3 regions of the Paenibacillus sp. HJGM_3 genome follow, and region 3 is predicted to be linked to each of the others. Evidence: riboswitches for the same ligand, from Rfam matches in the RefSeq annotation. Region 3 holds a riboswitch; each other region holds the start of a gene.

Region 1 (4,749 bases), on a different contig from region 3:
CATTGAAGGATGCTTCTGCTCTCTCCATGGTCATTTCTACTCTACACATCTCCGGATCCCATCTTTCTCCGCTTTTCAACGCTCCTGGTTCCGACTCCTATATGCCGACGGCCAGCTGCGCCCCCGCCCCGCGCAGCAAAAAGCCCGGCCTAGCTTGACTCCGCAGAGGCGGAGCAAGCTGGGCCGGACTTTTAGGAGCCCGAGCCGCGAGAGGCGGCGTCAGCGCGCGGAGGCGATCGCCCGGCTCAGGCGGGCGAATTCGTCCAGGCTGAGCGTCTCCGCCCGACGCGCGGGATCGATGCCGCAGGAGGCCAGGACGGCCTCCAGGCGGGTGCGGTCGTCGCCACGGAAGAACGCGGCCCGCAGGTTGTTTGCGATCGTCTTCCGCCGCTGGACGAAGCAGGCTTGGACGACTTCGAAGAAGAACGCTTCGTCGTCGGTCTCGACCGCGGGCTTGTCCCGCAGCCTCAAGCGAATGACGGCCGAATCCACATTCGGCTGAGGCACGAACACGGTCGGCGGCACGATCTTGACGATCTCCGGCACGCAATAATACTGCACGGCGATGCTAAGGCTGCCGTAGGCCTTGGTACCGGGAGGGGCCGACATGCGCTCGGCCACTTCCCGCTGGATCATGACGACGATGTTCTCGAGCGGCAGCTTCTCCTCGAGCAGCTTCATGATGATCGCCGTCGTGACGTAATAAGGCAAGTTTGCCACGACGCTGACGCCGGAGCAGTCGCGGAAGCGGGTGTCCCACAGCTCCGCCAGCGACAGCTTCAGCACATCCCCGTGCACGATGTGCGCGTTCGGGTATGGTTCCATGGTCTCCGCCAGCACCGGCAGCAGCCGCTGATCGATCTCGACGGCGACGACGGTCTTCGCCGCTTCTGCCAGCTGCTGGGTCAGCGCGCCGATGCCCGGCCCGATCTCCAGCGCGCCCTTCGTAGCGTTCAGCTCGGCGGCATCGACAATATGGTGCAAAATGTTCAGATCGGTCAGAAAATTTTGCCCCAAGCTTTTCTTAAGCACGAGCGAGTGCTTCTTGATTAACTCCTTCGTCCGTCTGGGGGAAGAGACCCGTTCTATCATCCGGCATTCACAATCCTTCGTTAGGGAATCCTTGCTCTACCGCCGCCCGAAATTCGTCTTTCGTAATGCGAAACATCGCGCACCGCTTCAGAAACTGTTTGCCGTTGCAGCACCCGATGCCGAGCCGCTCTCCGACCAGGAGCCGCCGGCGGGCGGCGTCCGGGTGCACGAGCAGGCCGGCCTCCATTAGGTCGGTCTGCGTGACAGGCTCTCCAGCCGAGGCTCCCGCCGCCAACTCGCCTCCCTCATAGTCGGTCCTCACCTGCTCCAGCGCCTGGCGGATCGCTTCATCCGAGGCGTTCTCCACCCCGATATCGCCCTTCTTGGTCGCCTGCTGCTGAGTGAGGAAGGCATGCTTGCACCCGGGAACGCGGGCGGCGATGATCCGGCGAATGCGTTCCCCGGCATGATCCGGATCGGTGAACACAATCACGCCTCGCCGTTCCTGAGCGAGTGCGATTCGACGGAGGACGGCATCATCGATGGCCGACCCGCCGGTCTCGATCGTCTCGGCCTGCACCGCGCGCTGGATGGCGATCGTATCGTCGCGCCCTTCCACTACAATGACTTCTCGAATCACAAGTGCGAACATCCTTTCCAATAAGCAACAAAAAGAAGAGGGGCGGTTCTCCTCTTCTTCCTGCTCCAATTATTTACACTATACCCGAAAAAGGGCCGTTTCATCAAACCTCAAAAAGGGGAATTAATTCGTAGCCGGCTTATCTTTGCCGATAACATAGACCTTGTATCCCCGCTTCACGCCGAACCGTTTGGCGTAATCGAGGCTGTCGAAGTAGACGTCGATCGTATTGCCTTTAATCGCGCTTCCGGTATCTTCGGCTCGGCGCAGTCCGATGCCTTCGATATACACCCACCAGCCGATCGGAATGACCTTGGGGTCAACGGCAATCGTGCGTCCTTCCGTCACTCGCGTCCCGGAGAACGTCATGCCGTATTGGGGATGCTCACTGGACTTGCCCACATCGACGGTGTACGCCGTAAGGGTCACGTTGTTCAGAATCTGCTTATACGCAAACGTCACCCCATTCTTCGATACTTCATCGATATTGGGCGAAGCGGCGGATAAGACTACCACGGGGTTTTTGGTGCCGAGCGCGACGACTTTGTTGACGCTTTCCTCGGCGACTTTCATATCCACAACGTTCTCGGCGACGAGCACGCCGTCTTCGAATGTCTTCTCTATCTTTTTGGCCAATACGCCTTCTTTGCCCTCGGACACCGTCTGCTCTTTGCCTTTGAGCAGGTTCGGGTCGTTTTGTTTGACCGTCTCGAACGGAATCGCTTCCGTCTGATCCTCAACAATCTTGCTGACTCTGACGACTTGCACCGTATCGTTGCCGGCGAGCGGCGATTCCAGAGCGGGAGTGACCTTATCCAGCTCTCCGAGCGATACGTTCAAGTCCTCCAGAGCGGCAGCAACCGTTCTTCCTGTCGTGTATCGGGTTTCCGTGTTGCCATCGGCCGTCAATTGAATCGGATAGGCATGATCGATCACGACAGTGTCCCCGTGCTTCAACTTCGCCTCGAGAGGCAAGGACAATCGATCATGAGCCCCAACCGGGATGGCCAGTTCATCCAGTAGGCGTTGCAGGACCCATTGCTTGGTGCTCACAACGGTTTCTTGTCCATTCACAACTACGGATACGCTCTTGGTAGCCGTACCGTACATCAACACCATGAACATGAAAGTCATAGCGATCGAAAACAAAGCGACGCCTGAAATCAAACGCAAGTTTTCTCGCTTCCATCGCAATGCGAAGGTCATGCTGGATGATCGCTTTACATGGGGTTCTCCTAGTTGAATACCTCCCACTTCTTCGGTCCTCCTTAAGCCCCGCCGTCGAGTGTTAGCTAGATCGGAATTGACGCGACTCTAGAATATGGTAGTGCCGTCTCTCCTTCACTTGTGTGATTTTGGGCCAAACCGCCCCCTCCCATGTGTATGAGAGGTAGTGACCCGTTATCCCTGGGTGAAGGAAAAAATTTCCTTTGGCGCTTTAACGCTGTACCGGGCAATCAAAACAAAAAAGCCGTAGAAGAGGAACTCTTCTCGGCTCTGCGTACTATGCTGACAAGCATAGCTGCCCGACAAAGTGCCCTCTCTCTTCACGCTTACGAGGTTAGCTGACGGATTCGGACGCGAGAGTCGCCCTATTCGCTGCACCAGGCTTCCGCGCCCAGGCCGCAAAATTCACCCCAATAACCCTTGATGGTTCCCCCGTTTTTCATTTCTGAAAACTCAGCGATTGGAAATTGATAGCAATATGAAGTTAAGTTATTATGAAGGTTAGTTTACGATGTTCCTCCAAAGCTGTAAAGCGAGGTCACCAGGTAAAATTAAACAAATCCCTGAATTTTGTGTGATTAATCACACTTTCTGAATGAAAATGCTCTCTCTCGCTCCTGCATGCTCCTGTTTTCTAAAATATTAGGTCATTACTGTAGAAAAATAGGTAAAAATGTACTTGAAATTCCCGAAAATGATAGGATAAAAGCATCAGAACTCATTTCGTCACCGGAGGCGTGTTTAATGGCAGCGATCTTGCAAGTGGAAAATCTGTATGGGGGCTACTTTCTGGGGAAGCCGATCTTGCACGACTTATCGTTCAGCGTGAACCCGGGAGAGATGATCGGGCTGATCGGCTTGAACGGAGCCGGGAAAAGCACCACGATCAAGCACCTGCTGGGGCTGCTCCAACCGCAGCGGGGAGAGATCCGCATCAGCGGCCGCCGGTCGAGCCGGGAGGAGCCGGCCTACCGTTCGCAGCTGGCGTACGTGCCGGAGGCACCGGAGCTGTACGCGGAGCTCACGATCCGGGAGCATTTGCGGCTGAGCGCGATGGTGTACGGGCTCGAGGAGGCCGAATTCGAGCGCCGGATGCAGAGATTGAGCGAGCAATTCCAGATGAGGGACAAGCTGAACAGTTTCCCGCAGCAATTGTCGAAAGGCATGAAGCAGAAGGTCATGATCATGTGCGCGTTTCTTGTCGAACCGCCTCTCTACATTATAGACGAGCCGTTCCTCGGCCTGGATCCCCTCAGCATGCGCTCGCTTCTGGAGCTGATGGTGGACCGCAAGCAAGAAGGGGCCAGCCTCCTGATCAGTTCGCACATCTTGTCGACGATTGAAAAATATTGCGACCGCTACATCGTGCTGCATCAAGGCCGTTCCATCGCCTCCGGGACGCTGTCCGAGCTGAAAAAGCAAGCGGGAGTCGGATCGGCCGACACGCTGGAGGATACTTTCTTCGCCTTGATTGGGGAGGGCGGGCAATGAACGTGCCTCACGAGCTATGGCGCGAACGGTATAAACGGCATCTCGCGTTAGTCTCCCGCTATACACGCGATATGGGCCGAAGCGGCTTTTTCATGTTCCTGCTTATGGTGCTGATCGGTCTCGGCTACTTCTACCAATACTCGTTGCCTCATTTGTCCGCTGATTTCCCCTATTCGATAGTCCTGATCGTGCTCCTGCTGCCGCTTACGGCCATCAGCCCGCTCCGCACCTTGCTGCGGGACGCGGACACCGTGTTCTTGCTGTCTCTCGAATCCGCCATGGCCTCCTACTTCCGGGCGGCCTTCCGGTACAGCCTGATCGGACAAGCTCTCCTCACAATCGCGGTTGTCCTCGCGGCC
Region 2 (4,749 bases), on a different contig from region 3:
GTTAAAGCGCAACCGCCACCTGACCAACGAGCAACTGGCTGAGATGAGCGCCGTTCCTGCGGGCAAAATCCGCGCTCTGATCCGGAAAGGGAAGCTGAAGCTGTTCGATTACCCAAATCTGGTGGATGAGTGCGACCTGTGTTCGGCCCCGATTCGCCAAGGGAAGCTTTGCTTGGATTGCACCGTCCGCATCCAAGGGGAGATCAAGCATGAGCTGAACCGGAAGAAGTCCAGCAAAGACCAAACCTTTTTTACGAGGGATTAGTTCGCTGTTAAAATTGTGAAAGCCGACCTGCCGTGGTCGGCTTTTTTGTGTGCTCCTTTAGGATGCCGAATGGTCCTTCAACAGATGGCCGGTCAAGATACAGGCGGCCGTCTCGTCTGGGTGGATCGTTCCCGACGCGACCAACTGGCGCAAGCCGGCGACGGTCGCGGCCGAGGCCGGCTCGCAGCCAATGCCGCTGCGGTCGATCACCGCCTTGGCCGCGAGGATGTCGGCATCGCTGACACACGCGGTCACGCCGTTCGTGCCGCGAATCGCGTAGTGCAGCGCCTTTTTCCAGCTGGGCGGATAGCCGATGTTCAACGCGGAGGCGACCGTGTGCGGGTGAAGCTCCGGCTCGAGCCCGAGCTCCGGCACAGGCACGGGTGCCGGTGCAGCGGGTGCGAACTCTTCGCGATCGGCCTGTGCACCGAGTGCGGCGACGAGCCTGTGGAACGGCGCGGCGCCTTCCGCCTGCACGACTGCCACCCGAGGCAGCCGGTCGATGAAGCCGAGGGCATACAGATCGCGCAAGCCTTTGCCCAAGGCGGTTGCGTTGCTGAGTGCGCCGCCGGGGACGACGATCCAATCCGGCAGCGTCCATCCCAGCGTGTGCGCGAGCTCGTACACGATGCTCTTCTGGCCCTCGATCCGCCAAGGGTTGATCGAGTTCACCACGCAGGCGCCCGTGGCGCAGGCGCCCGTGGCGCCGCCCCCCGCCTCCCCCCGCAGGAGGGAGGCGATCCCGGCGTCGTAGCCGGCGCCGGTCAGTGACACGACGCGCGCCCCGTAGGCTCGCGTCTGATACAGCTTGCCGGCGGCGACGTGCGCGTCCGGCAGCAGCACGACCGCCTCGGCGCCCGCCATTGCGGCGTACATCGCGAGCGACGCCGACGTGTTGCCCGTCGACGTGCAGACGAAGCGGCGATGGCCTTCGGCCATCCCGCGCGAGACGGCAGCCGTCATGCCGTTGTCCTTGAACGAGCCGCTCGGGTTCTCGCTCTGCGCCTTCAGCAGCAGCCGGCGCACGCCGGCATATTTCGCGACGCTCTCCGGGGCATACAGCCCGGTGTTGCCTTCGTACTTCGTCACGATCGACTCGAGCGGCAGTTCGGGGTCGATCAGCTCCTTGTACCTCCACACCCCGCTGGCGTAGGGGGTCATACGCTCAGCCAGACGTGCGTCGAACAGCCGCTTCAGCCGCTCGGCATCGAGGCCCCGGACATCGAGCTCGACGTCGTACAAACCCCCGCAAGAGCATTGCAGAGGATGGGATTGCCCTTGCTCCTGCACTTGCATTTGACTATGCCCATGACCCTGCCCTCGCCCTTGCCCTTGCGCCCGCGGCTGTCCGCAATCCCAGCAAATCCAGGTTATCGTCATCTTGCAGCCCTCCTGTGTATTGGTGGTGGTGTTTAGCTCCACAATACATCAGCACGATTCATAAAACTAATATATAATAATACTCTATATATAAATATAATTTATGAGAAACAGGAGGGACTCGGATGAATTTGCATGCGCTGAAGCTCTTCCACACCGTAGCCCGCGAAGGCAGTGTGACCCGAGCGGCCGAAGTGTGGCGCATCAGCCAGCCGGCGGTCACGATTCAACTGCGCAATCTGGAGCGGGAGCTGGACCTCCCGCTGTTCGAGCCGAAGGGCAGGGGGATTGCCCTGACGGAAGCGGGGGCGATGCTGGCTGAGCAAGCCCGGCGGCTGTTCGCGCTCGAGGAAGAGATCGAGACGAATGTTGCGCTCCACCGCGAAGGCAAACGGGGTAAGCTTCGGATTGCGGCCACGAGCCTGCCTGCCCACCGCCTGCTGCCACAATGGGCCGCCGGCTACAAGATGCGCTATCCGGACGTAGAGCTCGTCCTGAGCTCCTGCAACAGCCAGGAGGCGGGGGAGCGGCTGCTCGGCTATGAGGCCGACCTGGCATTCATCGGCAGCGGCGAAGCTTGGCCGGAGCAGATTGATCGGGAACTCCTATTGGAAGACGAGATGGTGTTCGTCGTGCCGAGCGGCCATTCTTTGGCGAATAAGGAAGCGGACCTGGAGACGATGATGCGGGAGTTTTTTCTCGTGCGGGAAGCGGGCAGCTCCGCTCGCGACAGGCTGGAGCGGCTGTGCCGGGAACGGGGGCTGAGGCTCAGGATCGGCCTGACGTTCAACGGGATATCCGAGATGATCCGGGCCGTCGCCGCCGGCTATGGAGCGATGTTCGTGTCGCGGCTCGAGGTTCAGTCCGCCCTGTCGGACGGCGAGGTGGCCACCGTCCGGGTGCGGGGGGTGTCGCTTACGAACCCGATCCACATGTGCCGGCGCAAGGGGGAGACGCTCACGCCGACGGCACGCCATTTCGCAGCTTGGGTTCGAGAGCAGCTCGCCCGTTAGCCCCGGACAGAATACAAGCCCGGCACGGCGGGTAGTTCCGCAGCGTGCAGGGCTTGTGGGGTCACTCCAAAACTTTTGCTCAGAGGGTGTTTCAATTGGTGTAGTCTGCGGTTAACTGATTGTAGAGGTCGTCCCACAGAATACGGCGAGCGGATACGTACGTCTTCACGTAGTACTTCTCGCTCAGGTTGTTCTTCACAATGCCCTTGTCCGTGGCAGAGTGGATGAACACGCCATCGCCCAAGTAAATGCCCACATGGGAGATGCCGGAGCCGTCGGTGTTGAAGAACACGAGGTCTCCTTGTCTCAGGTCCTCTTTCGGAATCCAATACCCTTCCTTGTTCTGGGCCTTGGATTGATGGGTGAGCTCGTAGCCGAACTTGGCGAACACGTACTTGGTGAAGCCGGAGCAGTCGAAGCCGGTCTCAGGCGACATGCCTGCATACTTGTACTTCGTGCCTACCAGCTCGTCCACGGTGTGTTCGAGGACCGTTTCTGCGGAAGCGCTCCCAAGTTGAAAGCAGAGCAGCATCGCAAGACTGACGAACAACAAAGAAACCTTTTTCAAACAACAAACTCCTTCCAGAGCCTACGAGGTTAGCTGAGGGTTCGGTTGAAGGTTCCCTATGATCACTTTGAAGCGAGATCAATTCACCCGGATTGGTTCCCCCGTTTCCCGATAACCGGGAATTCGGCAAATATCGATTGTTTTTTCGTTCCGGCAGTATATATTCGCCTTGGTCTGCCAAAATCCTCCTCTCTCAGCAAAAAAAATCGCCGAAATGCAAAAAAAGCCCGAGATCCTTAGCGGATTTCGGGCTTTTAAGGGTAAAAACCGAACTATGTGCCGTGATTTTCTGTAAAATGGTGGTATTGCGTCGAAACGGCCCACAGCTTGAACAGCATTTTCAGCACATGGAACGCTTGATGCAGGATCAGGGCGGAGATGCCGGCCCACCATAGCGTTGCGGTTAAAGTCAAAGCGGTCAAGAGCCCCGAGAACAGGAGAAGCAGGGAAGCGAGCACGAGTGCTACGGGGAACCGCCGAATGAGGACGCCGATTGTGTCGAGCGTTGGCGCTTGCGTCGTACGGCCGATCATGATGTACAGGAAGATCAAATGGATCATGTAGCCGTAGGCGAACATGCCGACGATCCAGGGCGCGAGCTGCGAGAGCAGCTGCTCGTACGAGGTGAAGGCGTGAATCGCCCGCTTGGCGATAGGAATAAGCCAGTATAGCGGAATGACCGTAAAAGCCATCTGCAGCACGTAGTACAGGCTGAAGGGACCGCTCAGTTCCTTCACCCCTCGGAAGAAGCGGTAGCCCGCGTTCAGGTGGGTGTTGTGAATGGAGTAGAAGATCCCGGCGTTGATCATCGGGGTAAGCGCCATTCGAATCAGAATTAGTGCGCATAAAGTCCATAGGTAAGGATGGCTTATATTCGTCTTCACGAGTTGGAATTCCCCTTCGGCGAGGAACAGGTGCGTTGCAGTACTCGGCAAGTGGCCGCCGGGATAGCGGTGCATGAGCGGGACGACGATCGACTTGACGAACAAGAGCAGCATCAGCCCCCAAACGAATTGATACAGCCATAGCACGATCAGCAGAAAATATTGCGAAACGGTCGTTCGGAACCCGTCCTTCAAATAATGCAGCATCGCTTTTTGCTCCTTCCCCGCCAGGGCTTACCAGGCGACCCCGTCTACTAACGTCTCGATCAGCTTTACCAGCCCGATGTTCCATCGGACCTTCCATTGCTCATCCACCTGGGTTTGATAAAAGTTGTTCATGCGTTTGTTCTCCAAAATCAGCGTGTGCTGCGGATCGATGGCGACCCACTCCAGCGGGGCGTTGCTCGTAAGCGTGAACAGCACTTGCGCGTCGTGGCCTTCCCATGTGCGATCGACGGTAGAGCCGTCCGTAAAATGGAACTGGACCGGAACGTTCTTGTAGGAAGCCCCGAGCTTCCGTATGACTACGCTGTTCTCGTATACGCTCTGGCCGTCCACTTTCGTTCGTTTCGACAGCACCTTATCGACGGTATAATCCGCCATCATGCCGCCGTAGACGAATTGATCGAAGAACCCGCT
Region 3 (4,749 bases):
CACAGAGTTCCGCGACGTCATCAACGAGTTTAACGGCTACTACCGATTGAACGGCTCGGAAAAGCAATTCGGCTACGAATGGTTCGTGCCGGGCATGACGTTGAAAGACCTGCATTCCGCTGATTTCATCGTAATAGACAGTCCTCCCTGCGTAACCGCCGAAGCCGGAAGCCTGTCGAACGTGCCTCTTCTCCGCTCGAGCTTCTCGGACCGGTATTTCGGACAGACGCTACGCTTGAGCTGGGAGCTGTGGTACGACAGCCTCGGGACGCGGCTCGTGGCGGACCGCGGCAGCCTGGATCTCGATTGGGACGGGTACGGGGTATCCCCGCTGCAGCCGCTTGCCGTGCACATGCCGGATTGCGATGCCGTCGCTGTGCTGGCTCTCCGTCTGCATACGGAGGAGGGGGAGGTCGTGACCCGCAATTTCACGACATTCGATGTGCGGAGCGGGCAGGCCGGCGGCCGGTATGAGGCGACCGGCGTGACGATCGGGGTGCCGGTCGGCCAATTCGCGAGCCACACGTTCCCCCACCAATGGAGCGCGATCCAAGGCCACAAGGCGAACGGAGCCCGGAGCGGCCGGTTCGACTACGAGATCGAGCTGCCGAGTCGGGAGGAGCTGCCGTTCCTCGGGAACGTGGAGCTGGTGTTCGAGGCGAGCGCCAAGCGCCTCCTGGCCCGGAACGTCGAAGGAGACAGCTACGCGAAGCCGGATATCTCGTTCATGCACGGAGCGGACGCGAATACGGAGCGTAATCCGAACACGTACTACATGACCGACGAAGAGCGTCACGAGTCGCGAATCCAAGTTTGCATCGACGGCGAGCCGATCGAGTCGTTCCTCCTGCCCGACGATCCGGCCGATAGCCGGGGCGTGCTCTCCTGGCACTATCAGCCGGTCTCGAACAAGCTGGACGAGGCGGGCTCATACGGGTACTTGTGCAAGGTCGCGGTTCCCGGACGCATCGCCGCCCGGCTGGAGCGGACACGCCGGCTGAAGCTCTCGCTGCAGGCGGATGAGGGTGGGCTGGCGCTGTACGGGCGCAACGCGGGGCGGTATCCGATCGACCTCCTCGTCCGCTGCGAATAACCCGCATGAAAAAACGGCTGTTCAAGGGTTTCCCTCGAACAGCCGTTTGCGCATTTAGCGGATTTGACCGCAAGCGATCCGGTCGCCGGAGTCGCCGGCGGGGTCGGTCTTGTAGTCGTCCGCCTTCTCATGAATTACGAGAGCCGTACCGCCCTCCTTGAGGAGCGAGTTCGGCTTTCCTTTTTCCAGCGTCACGTTGGGGTCGAAGAACTGGGCCTGCGCCTTCCCATCCGCGGTCACGACCAGATTCGGCAGATCGCCGGCGTGATAGCCCTTCGGATTATTGAATCCGTGCTGCTTGCCGGTCGGATTGAAATGGCTGCCGGCCGACTTGAAGTCCGGGGCCTTGCACTGGCCGGTTTCGTGAAGGTGGATGCCGTGCGCCCCCGGGGCGAGCTGGGCGGCATCGACTTCGAACAGGACACCGTGGCTCATCGGCGTCAAGCGGGCCGATCCGATTTTCGTGCCTTGGCCGTTCACGATGTCTATAGTCATCGGCTGACCCGCCGACGTCTCTACCGCCGACGAGTGGGTGGTCCGCGCTTGACCGCAGCCTGTAGCCGCCATTGCGCCTGCGAGCAGGAACGCGGCTAGCATGATGGATCGTTTCATTGAAGCTACCTCCTGTGTATTGAGTGGATCAGCTACATTATTTACCACCTGCGGCCAGAATACTCATCGTAGCGGAGGAATTTGTAGATGCATGTCGAATGTGGCTCCAATCAAGTTTCAGTATGGGTTTCATGAAATAGCGGAACGGTTGAAGCATAGTGGGGCTGTACCTTGACGCTGTTCCGGAGTTTCGGCAGCAAGCTGAATCGGCTTGAGGCGGTGGTCCGACCGGGTGTACTATAAGGGGGTAGGTTTGTTATAGCTAACTAACTCACTAATCCATCGAACAAGGAGTGGATCGTATGATCGGTCAAACGGCTTCGGCCGGATTCCAAATCGGGGTTCGCCGGACATTCCCCCTTACCCAGCAAGAAGCTTGGGACTTGCTGCTCACTCCGGAAGGGCTCGCGCTCTGGCTGGGCGAACTACGCTCCCTGGAGCTGGAGAAAGGGCACAAGTACTGCACCTCGGAGGGAACCTGCGGGGAGCTGCGCGTCGTGAAGCCGCTGCATCAGCTCCGTCTCACCTGGCAGCCGGAGAACTGGAGCAGCCCTTCTACGCTGCAAATCCGCGTGATCCCGAATCCCAAGCGCGCCGACGCCACCACGATTAGCTTTCATCAGGAAAAGCTGGAGAACAGCGTCATGCGGGAGCGGATGAAGGAGCGTTGGGAGGATGTGTCCGCCCAGCTTCTGGAGGTGGCTCAGTCCATTCAAGCAAAGCGATAATGCAGGTAGTATCGAACTACAAGTCCAAACCGATTCAACTTCCGCTCTAAGTCGGAAAAAGAGGCTGTCGATTCATTATGGAGGCTCATCGAACGGATGCAACTTGCGCTCTAGTTTGATTTCACAAACTTCCCCCAACACCGACTCCAATTGGATAAAATCGAACTACACGTCATACGGATCCATGATAGGGCTTCTTAAGCTCGAAATTGTACGATTGTCCTCTCGGTAGACAACGAAGCGTTGACTGCGGAGGGGATTTTTTATGAAAGTTTAGAACCAAAATCTGTGGGGTGACTCTTTTAGTTAATGAGAGTAGGATTAAAGGGCCGAATCAAATGAGTGAACCGGTCTACTGGCCGTTGTTCAATTCTTTGTACGGGGGATGCTTTATAGCTGATTTCCCTGATTGGGATCAGCAGGGGTGAATTTTCATTCCCTCATTTCGAGATCGCTCGGAATGATGGGGAGAATAGGGTTTCCTCGACCCGAACCCGTCAACTAACCTCGGAGGCAATACGATTTCTTGGAGGAGCCTACACATGTTCAAAAATAAGATGTTTACCAAGGGAGTTATTACCCTTGCCAGTGTTCTTGCATTAACAGGAGTTGGACAAGCTTCTGCATTCGCCGCAACCAACGATGCATCATCGATCACTTTTCCAGAAACGGTTCCGAGTATTGAGCAAGCGGCAAATCTGGATAAATTAATTGAAGCGGGCAAAACACAGCTTGGCGTCAAATGGCGCCAAAGCAAGCAGCAACCGGGTTATGGGTTTGATTGCTCGAATTTCACTTCCTGGGTATATAAAAGTGCATTAGGCATTGAGTTTTCCGGTTCATCGCGCGAACAACGCTACAACAGTAGTATTGGCTATCAGGTGATCCTTGACTCTGAGGACAAGTTCAAAAATTTGCAAGTCGGAGACGTGTTGTTCTTTAAGAACTCGGCCGATCCTGGCGACGGTTCCTTAAACCAGTCTACAAGCGGCGGCGGTGGTCATGTCGGAATTTATGCAGGTGAGATCGACGGCAAACATTACATCCTCCAATGCGGGGGCGGGCGTGGCAAAGTGACGTTTGAACCGATGGAAGGGACATGGTTCGCTCGATCTTTGGTTTATGCCAAAAGAATCGTCTAGAAACAATTACAAGAGACACCCTCACAGGTGTCTCTTGTTGCTCTCCGAAGGTTTTTAAGCGCCGGCTTTCAATTGCTCGTCCTTGCCCTTCAACCATTGCTCCAGCATGTCGACCGTCATGCTCTTCAACATGTCTGCATGATCATGGATGGCGTGATGCCACATGGCGGCTTCGACCTTATAAGCGTTGTCGTCCGTGACCGTGAATCCGCAGTTGCAAGTTAAAGTTTTCATAATAAAGTCCATCTCCTTAAATATAAATATCGTTAATCGTTGCTCGACATAGGCGCTTCCGACCAAGGATCGACGCCTGGGTCTTGGCCTTGGGCTAGCATCTCCAGGCGCGTCATATAATGCGTCCAGCCCTGAGTATGGGAGGCCATCTCCGTTGCCGGCAAGTCGGAATGGATCAAGTGCAACAGAGTGCCCTTATCGCGCGGCGTCAGCTGGAACGTAAGCGTGCTCGATCCCGGCGGGACCAGCTTCGACTTCTCCCAGCCCCATGTCATAACAATTCGCTCATGGGGAACAATTTCCTTATACTCACCCAGAGCGATGTCGCTGCCGTTAATATCGATCCGGTACTTGCCGCCGATCCGGGGCTCCAGGAGCACATGTCGTCCCATCCACTGTACCAGCTTGTCCGGATCGGTGAAGAACGAGAAGAGCGTCTCCGGCCGGCATTCGATGTAGATTTCTTTGGTAATCGTCTCACTGCTGCTGATTGTCATCTTGCAATCTCCTTTCCTCGGCTTCTGCCGCTTCCTTCAGACGCAGCAAGCTGTCGTCCCAGAAGCTGTCGATGTACATCTTCAGTTCGGCGAACCCGGTCCTCCTTATGCCGTAATAGCGTTTCGTACCGGCCCGCCTGACCACGACGAGTCCGGCCTCTTCAAGTACCTTGAGATGCTGCGAAATGGCGGGCGCCGAAATCTGGAATTGCGACGCGATGGCGCTGGCGGGGAGCTCCCCGTCCCGGATGAGATGCAGGATCTCTCTGCGCCTGGGTTCCGTTATAGCGTGAAGGGCTTTATCGATCATGTCATTAATTTAGCACATACTTAATTTAGTGTCAACTTAATAAATATTGTTCATTTTTTCCTCCTAGTATATGCTGATCTTGTACCAATGAATCTGAGGGGAGGCAGCGCAGCATGGTAGACGTGCAAACCGA

The links. A riboswitch is a leader RNA that binds a small molecule or an ion and turns the genes downstream of it on or off. The one in region 3 is predicted to bind cyclic di-AMP.
Region 1: another riboswitch for cyclic di-AMP. It lies ahead of ACI5FR_RS28790 (resuscitation-promoting factor); the one in region 3 lies ahead of ACI5FR_RS09380 (C40 family peptidase).
Region 2: another riboswitch for cyclic di-AMP. It lies ahead of ACI5FR_RS18800 (C40 family peptidase); the one in region 3 lies ahead of ACI5FR_RS09380 (C40 family peptidase).

What each region holds. Positions count from the first base shown of each region.
Region 1 covers NZ_JBJGED010000035.1:12,392-17,140, reverse strand. The annotation lists gene rsmA (16S rRNA (adenine(1518)-N(6)/adenine(1519)-N(6))-dimethyltransferase RsmA) at 220-1,092, opposite strand; gene rnmV (ribonuclease M5) at 1,100-1,672, opposite strand; gene ACI5FR_RS28790 (resuscitation-promoting factor) at 1,796-2,926, opposite strand; cyclic di-AMP (ydaO/yuaA leader) riboswitch at 3,207-3,368, opposite strand; gene ACI5FR_RS28785 (ABC transporter ATP-binding protein) at 3,644-4,390, shown strand; gene ACI5FR_RS28780 (ABC transporter permease) at 4,387-4,749, shown strand, end outside.
Region 2 covers NZ_JBJGED010000017.1:35,964-40,712, reverse strand. The annotation lists gene ACI5FR_RS18815 (hypothetical protein) at 1-265, shown strand, start outside; gene ACI5FR_RS18810 (threonine synthase) at 323-1,561, opposite strand; gene ACI5FR_RS18805 (LysR family transcriptional regulator) at 1,771-2,658, shown strand; gene ACI5FR_RS18800 (C40 family peptidase) at 2,750-3,226, opposite strand; cyclic di-AMP (ydaO/yuaA leader) riboswitch at 3,230-3,365, opposite strand; gene ACI5FR_RS18795 (hypothetical protein) at 3,499-4,317, opposite strand; gene ACI5FR_RS18790 (M1 family metallopeptidase) at 4,345-4,749, opposite strand, start outside.
Region 3 covers NZ_JBJGED010000006.1:197,248-201,996, reverse strand. The annotation lists gene ACI5FR_RS09395 (glycoside hydrolase family 2 protein) at 1-1,093, shown strand, start outside; gene ACI5FR_RS09390 (superoxide dismutase family protein) at 1,148-1,705, opposite strand; gene ACI5FR_RS09385 (SRPBCC domain-containing protein) at 2,008-2,433, shown strand; cyclic di-AMP (ydaO/yuaA leader) riboswitch at 2,751-2,964, shown strand; gene ACI5FR_RS09380 (C40 family peptidase) at 2,976-3,575, shown strand; gene ACI5FR_RS09375 (hypothetical protein) at 3,630-3,809, opposite strand; gene ACI5FR_RS09370 (SRPBCC family protein) at 3,842-4,306, opposite strand; gene ACI5FR_RS09365 (ArsR/SmtB family transcription factor) at 4,287-4,616, opposite strand; gene ACI5FR_RS09360 (SRPBCC family protein) at 4,730-4,749, shown strand, end outside.